Regions from separate parts of the Peribacillus sp. NJ11 genome, predicted to be linked through region 2. Evidence: predicted binding sites of a transcription regulator. Region 2 holds the regulator's gene; the other holds the start of a gene.
The links. Region 2 encodes LexA, which represses DNA repair genes until DNA is damaged. Its sites were predicted from a motif close to CGAACATATGTTCG; they were not measured.
Positions count from the first base shown of each region.

Region 1: recA (recombinase RecA) is a predicted target of LexA. The motif match lies at 2,260-2,273, and genes of this name have one in related genera.

Region 1 covers NZ_JAUCFO010000001.1:4,861,917-4,867,857, reverse strand. The annotation lists gene QUF86_RS23755 (helix-turn-helix domain-containing protein) at 1-70, shown strand, start outside; gene pgsA (CDP-diacylglycerol--glycerol-3-phosphate 3-phosphatidyltransferase) at 233-817, shown strand; gene QUF86_RS23745 (competence/damage-inducible protein A) at 840-2,072, shown strand; gene recA (recombinase RecA) at 2,420-3,466, shown strand; gene rny (ribonuclease Y) at 3,817-5,376, shown strand; gene QUF86_RS23730 (TIGR00282 family metallophosphoesterase) at 5,534-5,941, shown strand, end outside.
Region 2 covers NZ_JAUCFO010000001.1:4,601,955-4,607,895, reverse strand. The annotation lists gene QUF86_RS22555 (esterase/lipase family protein) at 1-1,255, shown strand, start outside; gene QUF86_RS22550 (hypothetical protein) at 1,457-1,744, opposite strand; gene QUF86_RS22545 (glucosaminidase domain-containing protein) at 2,097-2,711, shown strand; gene lexA (transcriptional repressor LexA) at 2,962-3,585, opposite strand; gene yneA (cell division suppressor protein YneA) at 3,741-4,052, shown strand; gene QUF86_RS22530 (YneB family resolvase-like protein) at 4,072-4,728, shown strand; gene QUF86_RS22525 (DUF896 domain-containing protein) at 4,794-5,027, shown strand; gene tkt (transketolase) at 5,255-5,941, shown strand, end outside.

The sequences.
Region 1 (5,941 bases), 260 kb from region 2:
GGAGTATTCCATTTCACCGACTGAAGTGAATACGCAATTGGTAACGATACAATTTACGAAAGCCGAATAGTCATCTTATAGATGACTATTTTTTCTCTATATAATTCAGGCGGGAAATGGTCCACCCGGCATATTAGATTGTATTTTGAGTTAAATTATACATATAAGCATTATGTTAAGATCTAAAACGCATTGCCTAAATGGCAGGCGTAAATTTTGGAGGTTAAAAGTTTTGAATTTGCCTAATAAGATTACAGTAGCAAGAATCTGTTTAATACCAGTTTTTTTAATCATCATGCTCGTACCTTTTTCATGGGGGACGCTGACTTGGGGAGAATACAGTTTGCCAGTGGCGCACCTAGCTGGAGCCATCCTCTTTATTATCGCGTCTACTACGGATTGGATCGATGGCCATTTTGCCAGAAAATATAATATGATTACTGATTTAGGGAAATTTTTAGATCCATTGGCTGATAAGCTTCTGGTTTCGGCTGCCCTAATTGTTTTGGTTGATCTGGATTTAATGTACGGTCAGTCTTGGATTGCCATCGTGATCATAAGTCGTGAGTTTGCCGTTACCGGATTGCGTTTGGTATTAGCGGGTACTGGCGAAGTGGTTGCAGCGAACCAGCTTGGTAAAATTAAAACATGGGCACAAATTGTTTCCATTTCAGCATTATTGCTGCATAACCTTCCATTTGCCCTCATTTCACTTCCGTTTGCTAATATCGCATTATGGATTGCATTGATCTTTACAATATGGTCAGGTTTGGATTATTTTATAAAAAACAAAGAAGTATTTGTTAATTCTAAGTAAAACGAATGGTGGTTTTGAAAAGATGGATGCAGAAATCATTGCAGTGGGCTCAGAGCTTCTTCTAGGACAAATCAATAACACTAATGGAAGATTCTTATCGCAGCAGTTTGCGGAAATGGGGATCAATGTTTTTTACCATACTGTGGTTGGGGATAACTACCGCCGATTGCAACAAGCTATAGAAATCGCTGAATCAAGGGCGAACTTGATTGTCTTTACCGGTGGACTCGGTCCTACCAAAGATGATTTAACGAAGGAAACGATTGCTCGCCATATAGGGAAAAAGCTGGTTTTTAATGATGAAGCTTTGCAATCCATTGAAGCTTACTTCCAAAAACGGGAGCGGACCATGACGGAAAACAACAAAAAGCAGGCCCTTGTCTTAGAAGGCAGTGAAGTGTTGGCAAACGATCATGGCATGGCACCGGGAATGGTCTTGTCCAAATCCGGGATTACATATATGCTCCTGCCTGGGCCGCCAAGTGAAATGGAGCCGATGTTTTTAAGTTATGGTTATGAATCGATCATGAATAAATTGGAAAAGCATGAACGGATCGATTCCAAGGTTCTTAGGTTTTACGGGATAGGTGAAGCCGAACTGGAAACGGTGATTGAAGATCTCCTTGTCAATCAAACGAATCCGACAATTGCTCCGTTGGCAGCCGAAGGGGAAGTGACGTTAAGGATCACCGCTAAAGACTCTTCTAAAGAAAAATGCGAAGAGCTTATTTTAGAAGCGGAAAAAGAAATTCTTAGCAGGGTAGGTAAGTTCTATTATGGAAGTGATAATACTTCGCTAATAAAGGAACTTGTAAAAGAATTGACGGTCCGCAAGCTTTCGATCGCGGCAGCCGAAAGTTTGACCGGAGGGATGTTCCAAGAACAACTGACAACCATCCCAGGCGCCGGTAAAGTCTTCAAAGGCGGTATTGTCAGCTATACGAATGATGCGAAGTCGAATGTCCTCGGCGTCAGTGATGATACCATCTCTGAGCATGGGGTGGTCAGCGGTGAGTGTGCAATGGAAATGGCCTCTAATGTCCGGAAAAAGCTCGATGCGGATGTAGGCATAAGCTTTACGGGTGTCGCAGGGCCGGATGAACAAGAAGGCAAGTCTGTAGGGACAGTATTTATCGGCATTTCATATCGGGATGGAAACACTCATTTCAAAGAGTTGAACCTTTCCGGAAGCAGGGCACAGAACCGTATTCGCAGTGTGAAGTACGGATGTCATTACCTATTAAGGGATTTATGAACGCTGAAGCAGAGCTTTTTACAGCTCTGCTTTTTATTTGGTTCAAGAAGTTTGTTTCTTGAAAAAAAGGGAAAAAAGAAAAAAGTTAATTCAATGAAAATGTTTTTTTTAGGGAGTAAGTGAAAGGAAATGGAGATTTCATTAAGATAAAAAGCTTTTTTACAAAGAATATCCCGCAAGAAAAAAACGAATGAATGTTCGACTTTTTGCTTGGCAAAATAGTAAAAAGAGTATATAGTAAAGATAGGTTTTGAGACAGGATGCAAACCTTGATCTCAAATAAATTGCTAACGTAAGTACACCTTTAATCGGACAGCCGATTATTTGAATATAGAGGAGGAAATTGAGTGAGTGATCGTCAAGCGGCTTTAGATATGGCGTTAAAACAAATTGAAAAACAATTTGGTAAAGGTTCTATTATGAAACTTGGGGAACAGACTGATCGTAGGATTTCAACGATTTCAAGCGGTTCTTTAGCATTGGACGTAGCATTGGGAGTGGGCGGATATCCAAGAGGCCGGGTCATTGAGATATATGGACCTGAAAGCTCCGGTAAAACGACTGTTGCATTACATGCTATTGCAGAAGTACAAAAAACTGGAGGCACGGCTGCATTCATTGATGCCGAGCATGCTTTAGATCCAGCGTATTCAGAAAAACTTGGTGTGAATATTGATGAGTTACTGCTTTCGCAGCCTGATACTGGTGAACAAGCCTTAGAGATCGCTGAAGCGTTAGTTCGAAGTGGAGCGGTAGATATCATTGTCATTGACTCGGTGGCAGCACTTGTTCCTAAAGCTGAAATAGAAGGCGAAATGGGAGATTCCCATATGGGTCTTCAAGCCCGGATGATGTCTCAGGCACTTAGAAAACTGTCTGGTGCCATTAATAAATCAAATACCATTGCCATTTTCATTAACCAAGTACGTGAAAAAATCGGTGTTATGTTTGGAAATCCAGAAACGACTCCGGGAGGCCGGGCATTGAAGTTCTATTCAACAGTTCGTCTGGAAGTGCGTCGTGCGGAACAATTAAAACAAGGTAATGAAATCGTCGGTAATAAAACCAAAATCAAAGTTGTAAAAAACAAGGTTGCTCCACCATTCCGTCAAGCAGAAGTTGACATCATGTACGGTCAAGGGATTTCCCAGGAAGGTGAAATCATCGATATGGGTGCAGATCTTGATATCGTCCTTAAAAGCGGATCGTGGTACTCATACAATGAAGAGCGTGTCGGACAAGGCCGCGAAAATGCGAAGCTGTTCTTGAAAGAAAATCAGGATATCGCTCTGGAAATTTCTCAGAAAATCAGAGATCACTATAATCTTGATGGAGAGCATGAATTACCACCAGAAGAAAATGAAACAGAAGAGCATTTTGAATTACTTGATTAATGGTAGGAAAAGGCCTAAGCTTGTTCGCTTAGGCCTTTTCTATATATTGTGAGAAAAGTGCGAAATTTTCAGCGGATTAAATGGCATTGAAAACAGATATCCAGACTTCTTCCATTATGAATGCTGTAGTTAATGATGGTTGATATTAAGAAAACTTGAATAATCATTGATACATAAGGGACAAACGCTTGACAATAAAAATTCTCAACTATACAATTAATATGTATATTTTACAATTTTTCAAACTAAAATTTTGAAAATTAAGTGCTGTATATTGAATTTATGTGCAATGTACTTGCCGACAGTTCAACATTTTATGTAAAAAGTTCATAGCAAGGGGAGGTGAAACGATGGAACCCATGACAATCATCTTCACTTTGCTTGGCCTAATCGTCGGTGCAGTTGTTGGTTATTTTATTCACAAATCAAAATTTGAGAGTAAAATAGCAGGGGCAAAGGGCTCTGCGGAACACATCCTTGAGGATGCAAAACGTGAAGCGGAAGCACTTAAGAAAGAAGCCTTGTTGGAAGCAAAAGATGAAATTCATAAAGTTCGTTCCGATTCGGATCGGGAATCCCGTGAAAGAAGGAACGAATTACAAAAACAAGAAAATCGGTTATTGCAAAGAGAAGAGAATCTGGACCGCAAGGATGAAACGTTAGACAAACGTGAAAGCCTTTTGGAGAAAAAAGAAGATTCTCTAAACCAAAGACAACAGCATATTGAAGAGATGGAAAGCAAAGTGGACGAGACGGTTCGTAAGCAGCAAACAGAGCTTGAACGTGTTTCCGGTTTAACTCGTGAAGAAGCTAAAGCAATCATTATAGACCGAATGGAAAACGAGCTGGCTCACGATGTAGCGCTTATGATTAAAGAAAGTGATACCCGTGCCAAAGAAGAAGCTGATAAAAAAGCAAAAGAAGTTCTTTCTCTTGCCATTCAGCGTTGTGCGGCTGATCATGTTGCAGAAACCACCGTTTCTGTAGTAAATCTTCCGAACGATGAAATGAAAGGCCGGATTATCGGACGTGAAGGACGAAATATCCGGACGTTAGAAACGCTAACAGGTATTGACCTTATTATCGATGATACTCCTGAAGCTGTCATTTTATCTGGATTTGATCCAATTAGACGGGAAACGGCACGCTTGGCTCTTGAAAAACTTGTTCAGGACGGACGGATCCATCCGGCTCGAATTGAAGAAATGGTTGACAAAGCAAGACGTGAGGTAGATGAACATATTCGTGAAATTGGTGAACAAACAACTTTTGAAGTTGGAGTTCACGGTCTCCATCCAGATCTCATCAAAATACTAGGGCGTTTGAAGTTCCGTACAAGTTATGGGCAAAACGTACTTAAGCATTCAATTGAAGTGGCCCAGCTTTCAGGTTTACTGGCCGCTGAGCTTGGTGAGGATGAGGTTCTTGCCCGCCGTGCAGGTTTATTGCATGATATTGGGAAAGCGATTGATCATGAAGTGGAAGGCAGTCACGTTGAAATTGGCGTTGAATTAGCAACCAAATATAAAGAGCATCCAACGGTCATTAACAGCATCGCTTCACATCATGGCGATACGGAACCAACTTCCATCATTTCAGTTCTTGTGGCTGCCGCTGATGCATTATCAGCTGCAAGACCGGGTGCTAGAAGTGAAACGCTTGAAAATTACATTAGAAGACTTGAAAAACTTGAGGAAATTTCCGAATCCTATGACGGAGTGGAAAAATCATTTGCGATTCAAGCCGGACGTGAAGTGCGGATTCTAGTGAAACCAGAACAAATCGATGATCTTTCGGCTCATCGACTCGCACGTGATATCCGAAAAAGGATTGAAGAAGAGCTCGATTATCCAGGTCATATAAAAGTTACGGTCATCCGTGAAACAAGAGCAGTCGAATACGCCAAATAAATTGTTAATGAAAGACGAAGTGGTGCAAACCACTTCGTTTTTTCTTTTTTCTAATACTAATCGTTAAGCGTGATTCCTATAATTACCCGATATTATGTTACAATACATACTTGAATAATTCATATCATTAGAAATGTAATCTAGAAAGGGTTTTACAATGAAATTGCTATTTATTGGAGATGTCGTGGGGTCTCCTGGTCGTGATATGATCCAAGAATACCTTCCTAAGTTAAAAGAAAAGTATCGTCCGCATATCACGGTAATCAATGGGGAAAATGCTGCAAGTGGCCGGGGAATTACAGAAAAGATTTACCGCAGTTTTTTAGAGTGGGGAGCGCAGGCGGTGACCATGGGAAACCATACATGGGATAATCGCGACATTTTTAATTTTATTGATGATGCGAAATATCTCGTCCGTCCAGCGAATTTTCCAGATGGAGCACCAGGAGAAGGAATGAAATTTTTAAAATTGAATCAGCAGGAAATAGCGGTCATCAATTTGCAAGCTAGAACATTCATGCCGGATTTGGACTGTCCGTTCAAAAAGGCGGAAGAACTAGTGGCG
Region 2 (5,941 bases):
TGCTAATGGAAGGCTGTTAGCTCAAATGCTTGCAGAAATCAGTAACCATTTCGGCGGCGAAAAAGTAAATATAATAGCCCACAGTAAAGGGGGACCAGACACCCAAGCGGCTCTAGTACACTATGGAGCGCACCAATATGTCGGAAGGGTCATCACTTTAGCGGCCCCTCATCACGGTTCTAACCTAGCTGATTTGGCTTATAGCTGGTATGCAGGCTGGCTTGGTTCCCTATTGGGTCAAAAAGATGAAGGAACTTATTCTTTACAAGTTGGTAAAATGGCGGAATTTCGATCTGTCACGGATAACCATGTTAACTCCCGTAAAAATATGTATTTCACCGTGGCCGGTATGAATAGGGGGCCGGTTCTTTCAGCTTTATCAATGGGTGGACAATATTTATCTTCATATGGAGAAAATGATGGTCTAGTGAATGTTTGGAGTACAAAAATTCCCTACGCATCACATTTATTTACGGATCCCAACTATGATCACGACAATATTCGAGTAGGTTCAGCAGTATTTTCAAGAATTGAACCCTATTTAAGAAGCACTTCTACTGCTGGGATTCCTGGTTTAAATGTCAATTATAAAGAACGGGTTGAAGATGATGTCATCACAACCGCACTCTCTCAAACCGTCCTGGGAGATGTCCTGCAACAAAATGTCTGGAACGAAAAAATTTTCCATGTAAATGAAGCAGCCCCAGGTAATATAACCATATATACAGCTTCAAATGATGTCGAGGTCGAATTAATTTCTCCTTCCAATAAAAAGTATGCACCTTCCTTAAAAGTTCATTATGCAAAAAATGAAACTTCCTTTTTTAATGGTGCCACCATCCAAACATTTAATAGAAATAACCTTGAAATTGGTGACTGGAGAGTTCGACTGAAGACTAAATCGCCAAAAGACGCATACCTGTTCACAGCACATTTTAACGAAAAGAATCCCATTACATTAAGTATGGCCGGAAAAGTTAAGCAAAAAGATGCAAAATTTTTAATAAAGAATCCAATGAATGATAACAAAAGGCCAATCAGCACAACATTTTCGGTTCATCTAATAGATGAAAACGGTAATGAAATTCGTGAAAAAAGCTCAATTAAGGTAATGGACGCCGGAAATTTTTCTGGTACTCTTCCAGAAGTACCTAAATCAGGTGTTTATAATGTAACGATTGATGTCAAGGAAAAAAATGTGAATGGTACTGAAAGAACCCGTACATTGATTCGTTCGGTCTATATAGAAAAATAGTAAAAATGATTAGAAAAGACCTTCTCTTAATTGAGAGGTCTTTTTTTGGGGTGAAATGTATTGAAATGATTCAGCAAAAGGAAACAGCCAGGCCGTATTTCATATTGGTCCTAAGTTAGCGGTTGATCGAAGGGCATTTAGCAAGTCAGATCCCCCTGCAACAAAAAAGATTCATGAAATCCAACGAGTGCCATCTAGGATTTAATCCGTCTTTTGATAAGATTCCCTATAAGTTAAAATACAAGTTTTGAGTGCTGAATAATTGCCAATGCTTGCATAGCCATAAAACCAGCCCATGAAAATTCCTGCAACCAAATGATGTCGGTGGCTAATGAAAATGGAAATGAATAAGCCAATACCCAAAGCGATGGTAGGGATGAATTTTGGTGGAATATGAAAAATGACCTTAATAAGTTGAGTAAGAATCATGATGGTAGGAATGGCTATCACTGCATCCCAAAAGTTTGTATGGATGGTTGGGTAGTCCATAATGTCACCACCTTATATTAGAAGTTTTACAAAATTAATTTTTACCATTTATAAAAGGTTTATACATAGTAATTCATTAAATGATTGATCAAATAAAGTTGATGCAAATGGTTTTGAAATTTTCAGCGTTCAATTAAAAAGCCATCAATCCATTGAATATTAATGGGTTTGATGGCTTTTACTAGAGAGGGAGAATGATAATCCAAATTGAAGCCGTACTTAGTAAGTTATCACCATATTGATCTTAGTGAAAAACAATTAATAACATTTTTTTGCTGGACAAGCTGTAACCTTTCTCATAGTTTAGAATACGATAAGAATGAAGATATCCAACTAATAATGGGAGGTTCTAATGAGTAAGGAATCGTTTATTAAGGAAATTGCTCCTTATGCCCAAAAAATTCAAAAGGAATTTAAAATATTACCTTCTGTTGTCATTGCACAAGCTTGTTTGGAGAGTGGTTATGGGACAAGCTTCTTAGCAAATCAAGGGAAAAATATATTCGGTACAAAAGGTGACTATAAAGGAGATTCTGTCATTATTCAAACAATCGAATATGTCAACGATGCGCCCGTTCAAGTATGGTCCAAATTCAGAAAATATCCAACATGGGCAGAAAGTCTACAAGATCTTGCCTATCTATATGTAAAGGGGACTTCATGGAATAGAAGTTTGTATACAGCTGTCATTGGGGAAAAAGATTACAAAAAGGCACTTAAAGCAATATTCGATGCGGGCTACGCCTCGGACCCGAAATATATAGAAAAACTGGTGAATCTTATCGAAACAAGTGATTTAACTAAATATGACGCAAGCAACGAAGAGGTCTATCATATAGTCAAAAAGGGGGACTCTGTCTCTGCGCTTGCCAAAGCATATGGTTCTACACAGGTACAGATTCAACAGTGGAATGGGTTGGCCGATCTTAACCTCATTAAAGTGAACCAAAGATTAAGAGTGAAATGAACTTTTAACAGGGAGCGGGATTTTAACGCTCCCTTTTTTTTATTGGAATGAGGGTTTCCTATTTTTCAAAATACATATATCCAGAAAGACGTTAGTTTCCCTTTCATCCGGCATAAATGAGAAAGGATGTTAATAATCTTAGGAAAACTCGATTCTATCAAAAAAATATATCAAAACCTAGTCTTCCATATGCATAATGAGAGAATTCGGGACATAAATTAAACAAACAAAAAAAGCGCGGTTAGCGCTTTTAGTGTATTTGTCTATATAAGCCTATAACTTTTCCAAGTATCGAAACATCTCTTAAAATAATTGGTTCCATATTCGAGTTCTCAGGCTGAAGCCTTATGTAATCCGGTTCCTTAAAGAATCGTTTTACAGTGGCTTCATCATCTTCCGTCATGGCCACGACGATATCTCCATTATTGGCGCTGCTTTGTTGTTTCACGATGACATAATCTCCATCATGAATTCCTGCTTCGATCATACTTTCACCCATGATTTCCAGCATGAATACATGGTCATCATGCGGAACCATGCTTTCGGGAAGCGGAAAGTATTCTTCTATGTTTTCGATGGCCGTTATCGGCATGCCCGCTGTTACTTTTCCAAGTAACGGAACGTTCACGACATTAACTTTGGGGATATTGTTCGCTTCCTCCAAATTCAGTATTTCAATGGCCCTCGGCTTGGTTGGGTCACGTCTTATCAGGCCTTTACTTTCCAGGCGGGATAAATGTCCGTGTACTGTTGAACTTGATGCAAGTCCAACTGCTTCGCCAATCTCCCGTACGGAAGGTGGATACCCTTTTTGGCGGACCTCTTCTTTAATGAAATCAAGGATATCTTGCTGCCGTTTTGATAGTTTAGTCATATGTGCACCTCTTCTCCAATGTTCTTTGCTACATTATAGCATGGCCCCCAACTCTATACAAACATAAGTTCGAATTTTGTTGTTGACTGAAACAAACGTTCGTATTATAATTTGGACGTAACATACGAACGAACATTCGCTTTGGAGGGATATTTATGAAAAAATTATACAAAAATTATATTTCTACGATTCTATTAGCGGGATCGGTATTCATCTTTTCAATTTTATTCTCTTGTACATTAGACAATGATCAAAAAAAGGATTTCCTTTCTATAGAAGTAAGTGAAGGCGACACCCTATGGGAAATTGCCGAAGAGTATGAAGAAGCTGATTTGACAAAAAAAGAATTCATTGGTTGGATAGAAGAGCATAATGGAGTCAGGGCGGATACGATTAAACCTGGTCAAGTCATTGTCATACCGGTTAAAGGGGACGATCTTGTTCAGAATTTGGCCAGTCAGCAGTAAGTAGTGAAGGTAGGGTATTATGAAGGCAGTAATCTATTGTAGGGTTAGCACAGAAAAAGAATCCCAGGAAACATCATTGGCAAGGCAGGAAGATGAATTAGTTAAATTGGCGGAAAAGATGGATGTGGAAGTTGTTTCCATAATAAAAGAACAGGCAAGTGGTTATGAGTTAAATCGGGATGGCATATTTGACATGCTTGAACTATTTAAAACCAAAGAAGCTGAAGTTCTATTAATCCAGGACGAAACTAGACTGGGGAGGGGAAATGCCAAAATAGCCCTTTTCCATGTCATCCTTAAAGAAGACGTGAAAATTTATACGCTCTCACACGATGGAGAACTTGAGTTATCTGATTCGGATGCCATGGTCATCCAGATAGTTGGTATTGTAGAAGAATATCAAAGGAAACTACATAATCTAAAAATAAAACGCGGGATGATAAGAGCCGTTGAAAAGGGATACCGTCCGCAAAAAAATCTTCATAACCAAAGGAATTCCACTGGAAGGGACCGTATGGAGATTCCAATTGAAGAAATTATTAAACTCCGGGCCAATGGATTGACATTTGCAGAAATCGCAGCCACTTTAAGGGGCTTTGGATACAATGTATCTAAAGCCACTGTAAACAGGCGTTTTCTCGAACATCAACTAAATACAGAGGAAAGTCAATCATAGAACTTGTAATTTCGCTTTTTTTTTAATACCATGACAATATCCGCAGATTACGAAGGAGCGAAATTATGCTATCAAAAGAAAAATTAGCCCGTATTAATGAACTTTCAAAAAAGGCCAAGGGTGAAGGTTTGACGGAAGTTGAGGCGAAAGAGCAAACCCAATTAAGAAGTGAGTATTTGGAGACATTCAGACGGTCCATGTCCGATACGTTGGAGCATGTGAAAGTCGTTGATCCAGAAGGTAATGACGTCACTCCTCAAAAGATAAAGAGTATTAAAGAAAAAAGAAACTTACATTAATGCTTGGACTATTCTCATGGAACACTCCATTTGAGGATTCTTTTTTTAGGAATAAAAAGAGAGTGCATTCATGTATGTATTCCCCTATTTAGCTTAATCTAAATAGGGGCCTTCTCTAATTTGTAGAAAATTGTAATATTGGGTTAGTAAATAGTGATTTTAGTTGTGATATTATGCTGGTCACTATAATATAAAGAGGTACATTACAGGAAGGGATGTTTTACGATATGTTAGATAAATTAGATGCACTTTCTATCAATACGATTCGTACATTATCGATTGATGCAATTGAAAAGGCTAATTCCGGCCATCCAGGTATGCCGATGGGGGCAGCGCCGATGGCGTATAAACTATGGACTGAATATATGAATCATAACCCGAAAAATCCGGATTGGTTTAATAGGGATCGCTTTGTTCTTTCAGCTGGTCATGGGTCTATGCTGTTATACAGCCTTCTTCATTTATCGGGCTATGGCTTATCTATCGATGACTTGAAAAGCTTTCGCCAATGGGGAAGTAAAACTCCGGGACATCCTGAATTCGGACATACTGCAGGTGTAGATGCAACGACGGGACCGCTTGGACAAGGTATCGCAATGGCAGTCGGCATGGCAATGGCAGAACGCCACTTGGCAGAAAGCTACAACCGTGATTCTTATAATGTAGTCGATCATTATACATATAGCATTTGTGGAGATGGAGATTTAATGGAAGGGGTTTCTGCTGAAGCCGCTTCATTAGCTGGACATCTACAACTTGGAAGGCTTGTTGTTTTATATGATTCTAATGATATTTCCCTTGACGGCGACTTAAGTCAATCATTTAGTGAAAGCGTAGCAAACCGGTTCAAATCTTATGGATGGCAATATATCCGCGTTGAGGATGGGAACGATCTTCAGGAAATAGCCAAAGCA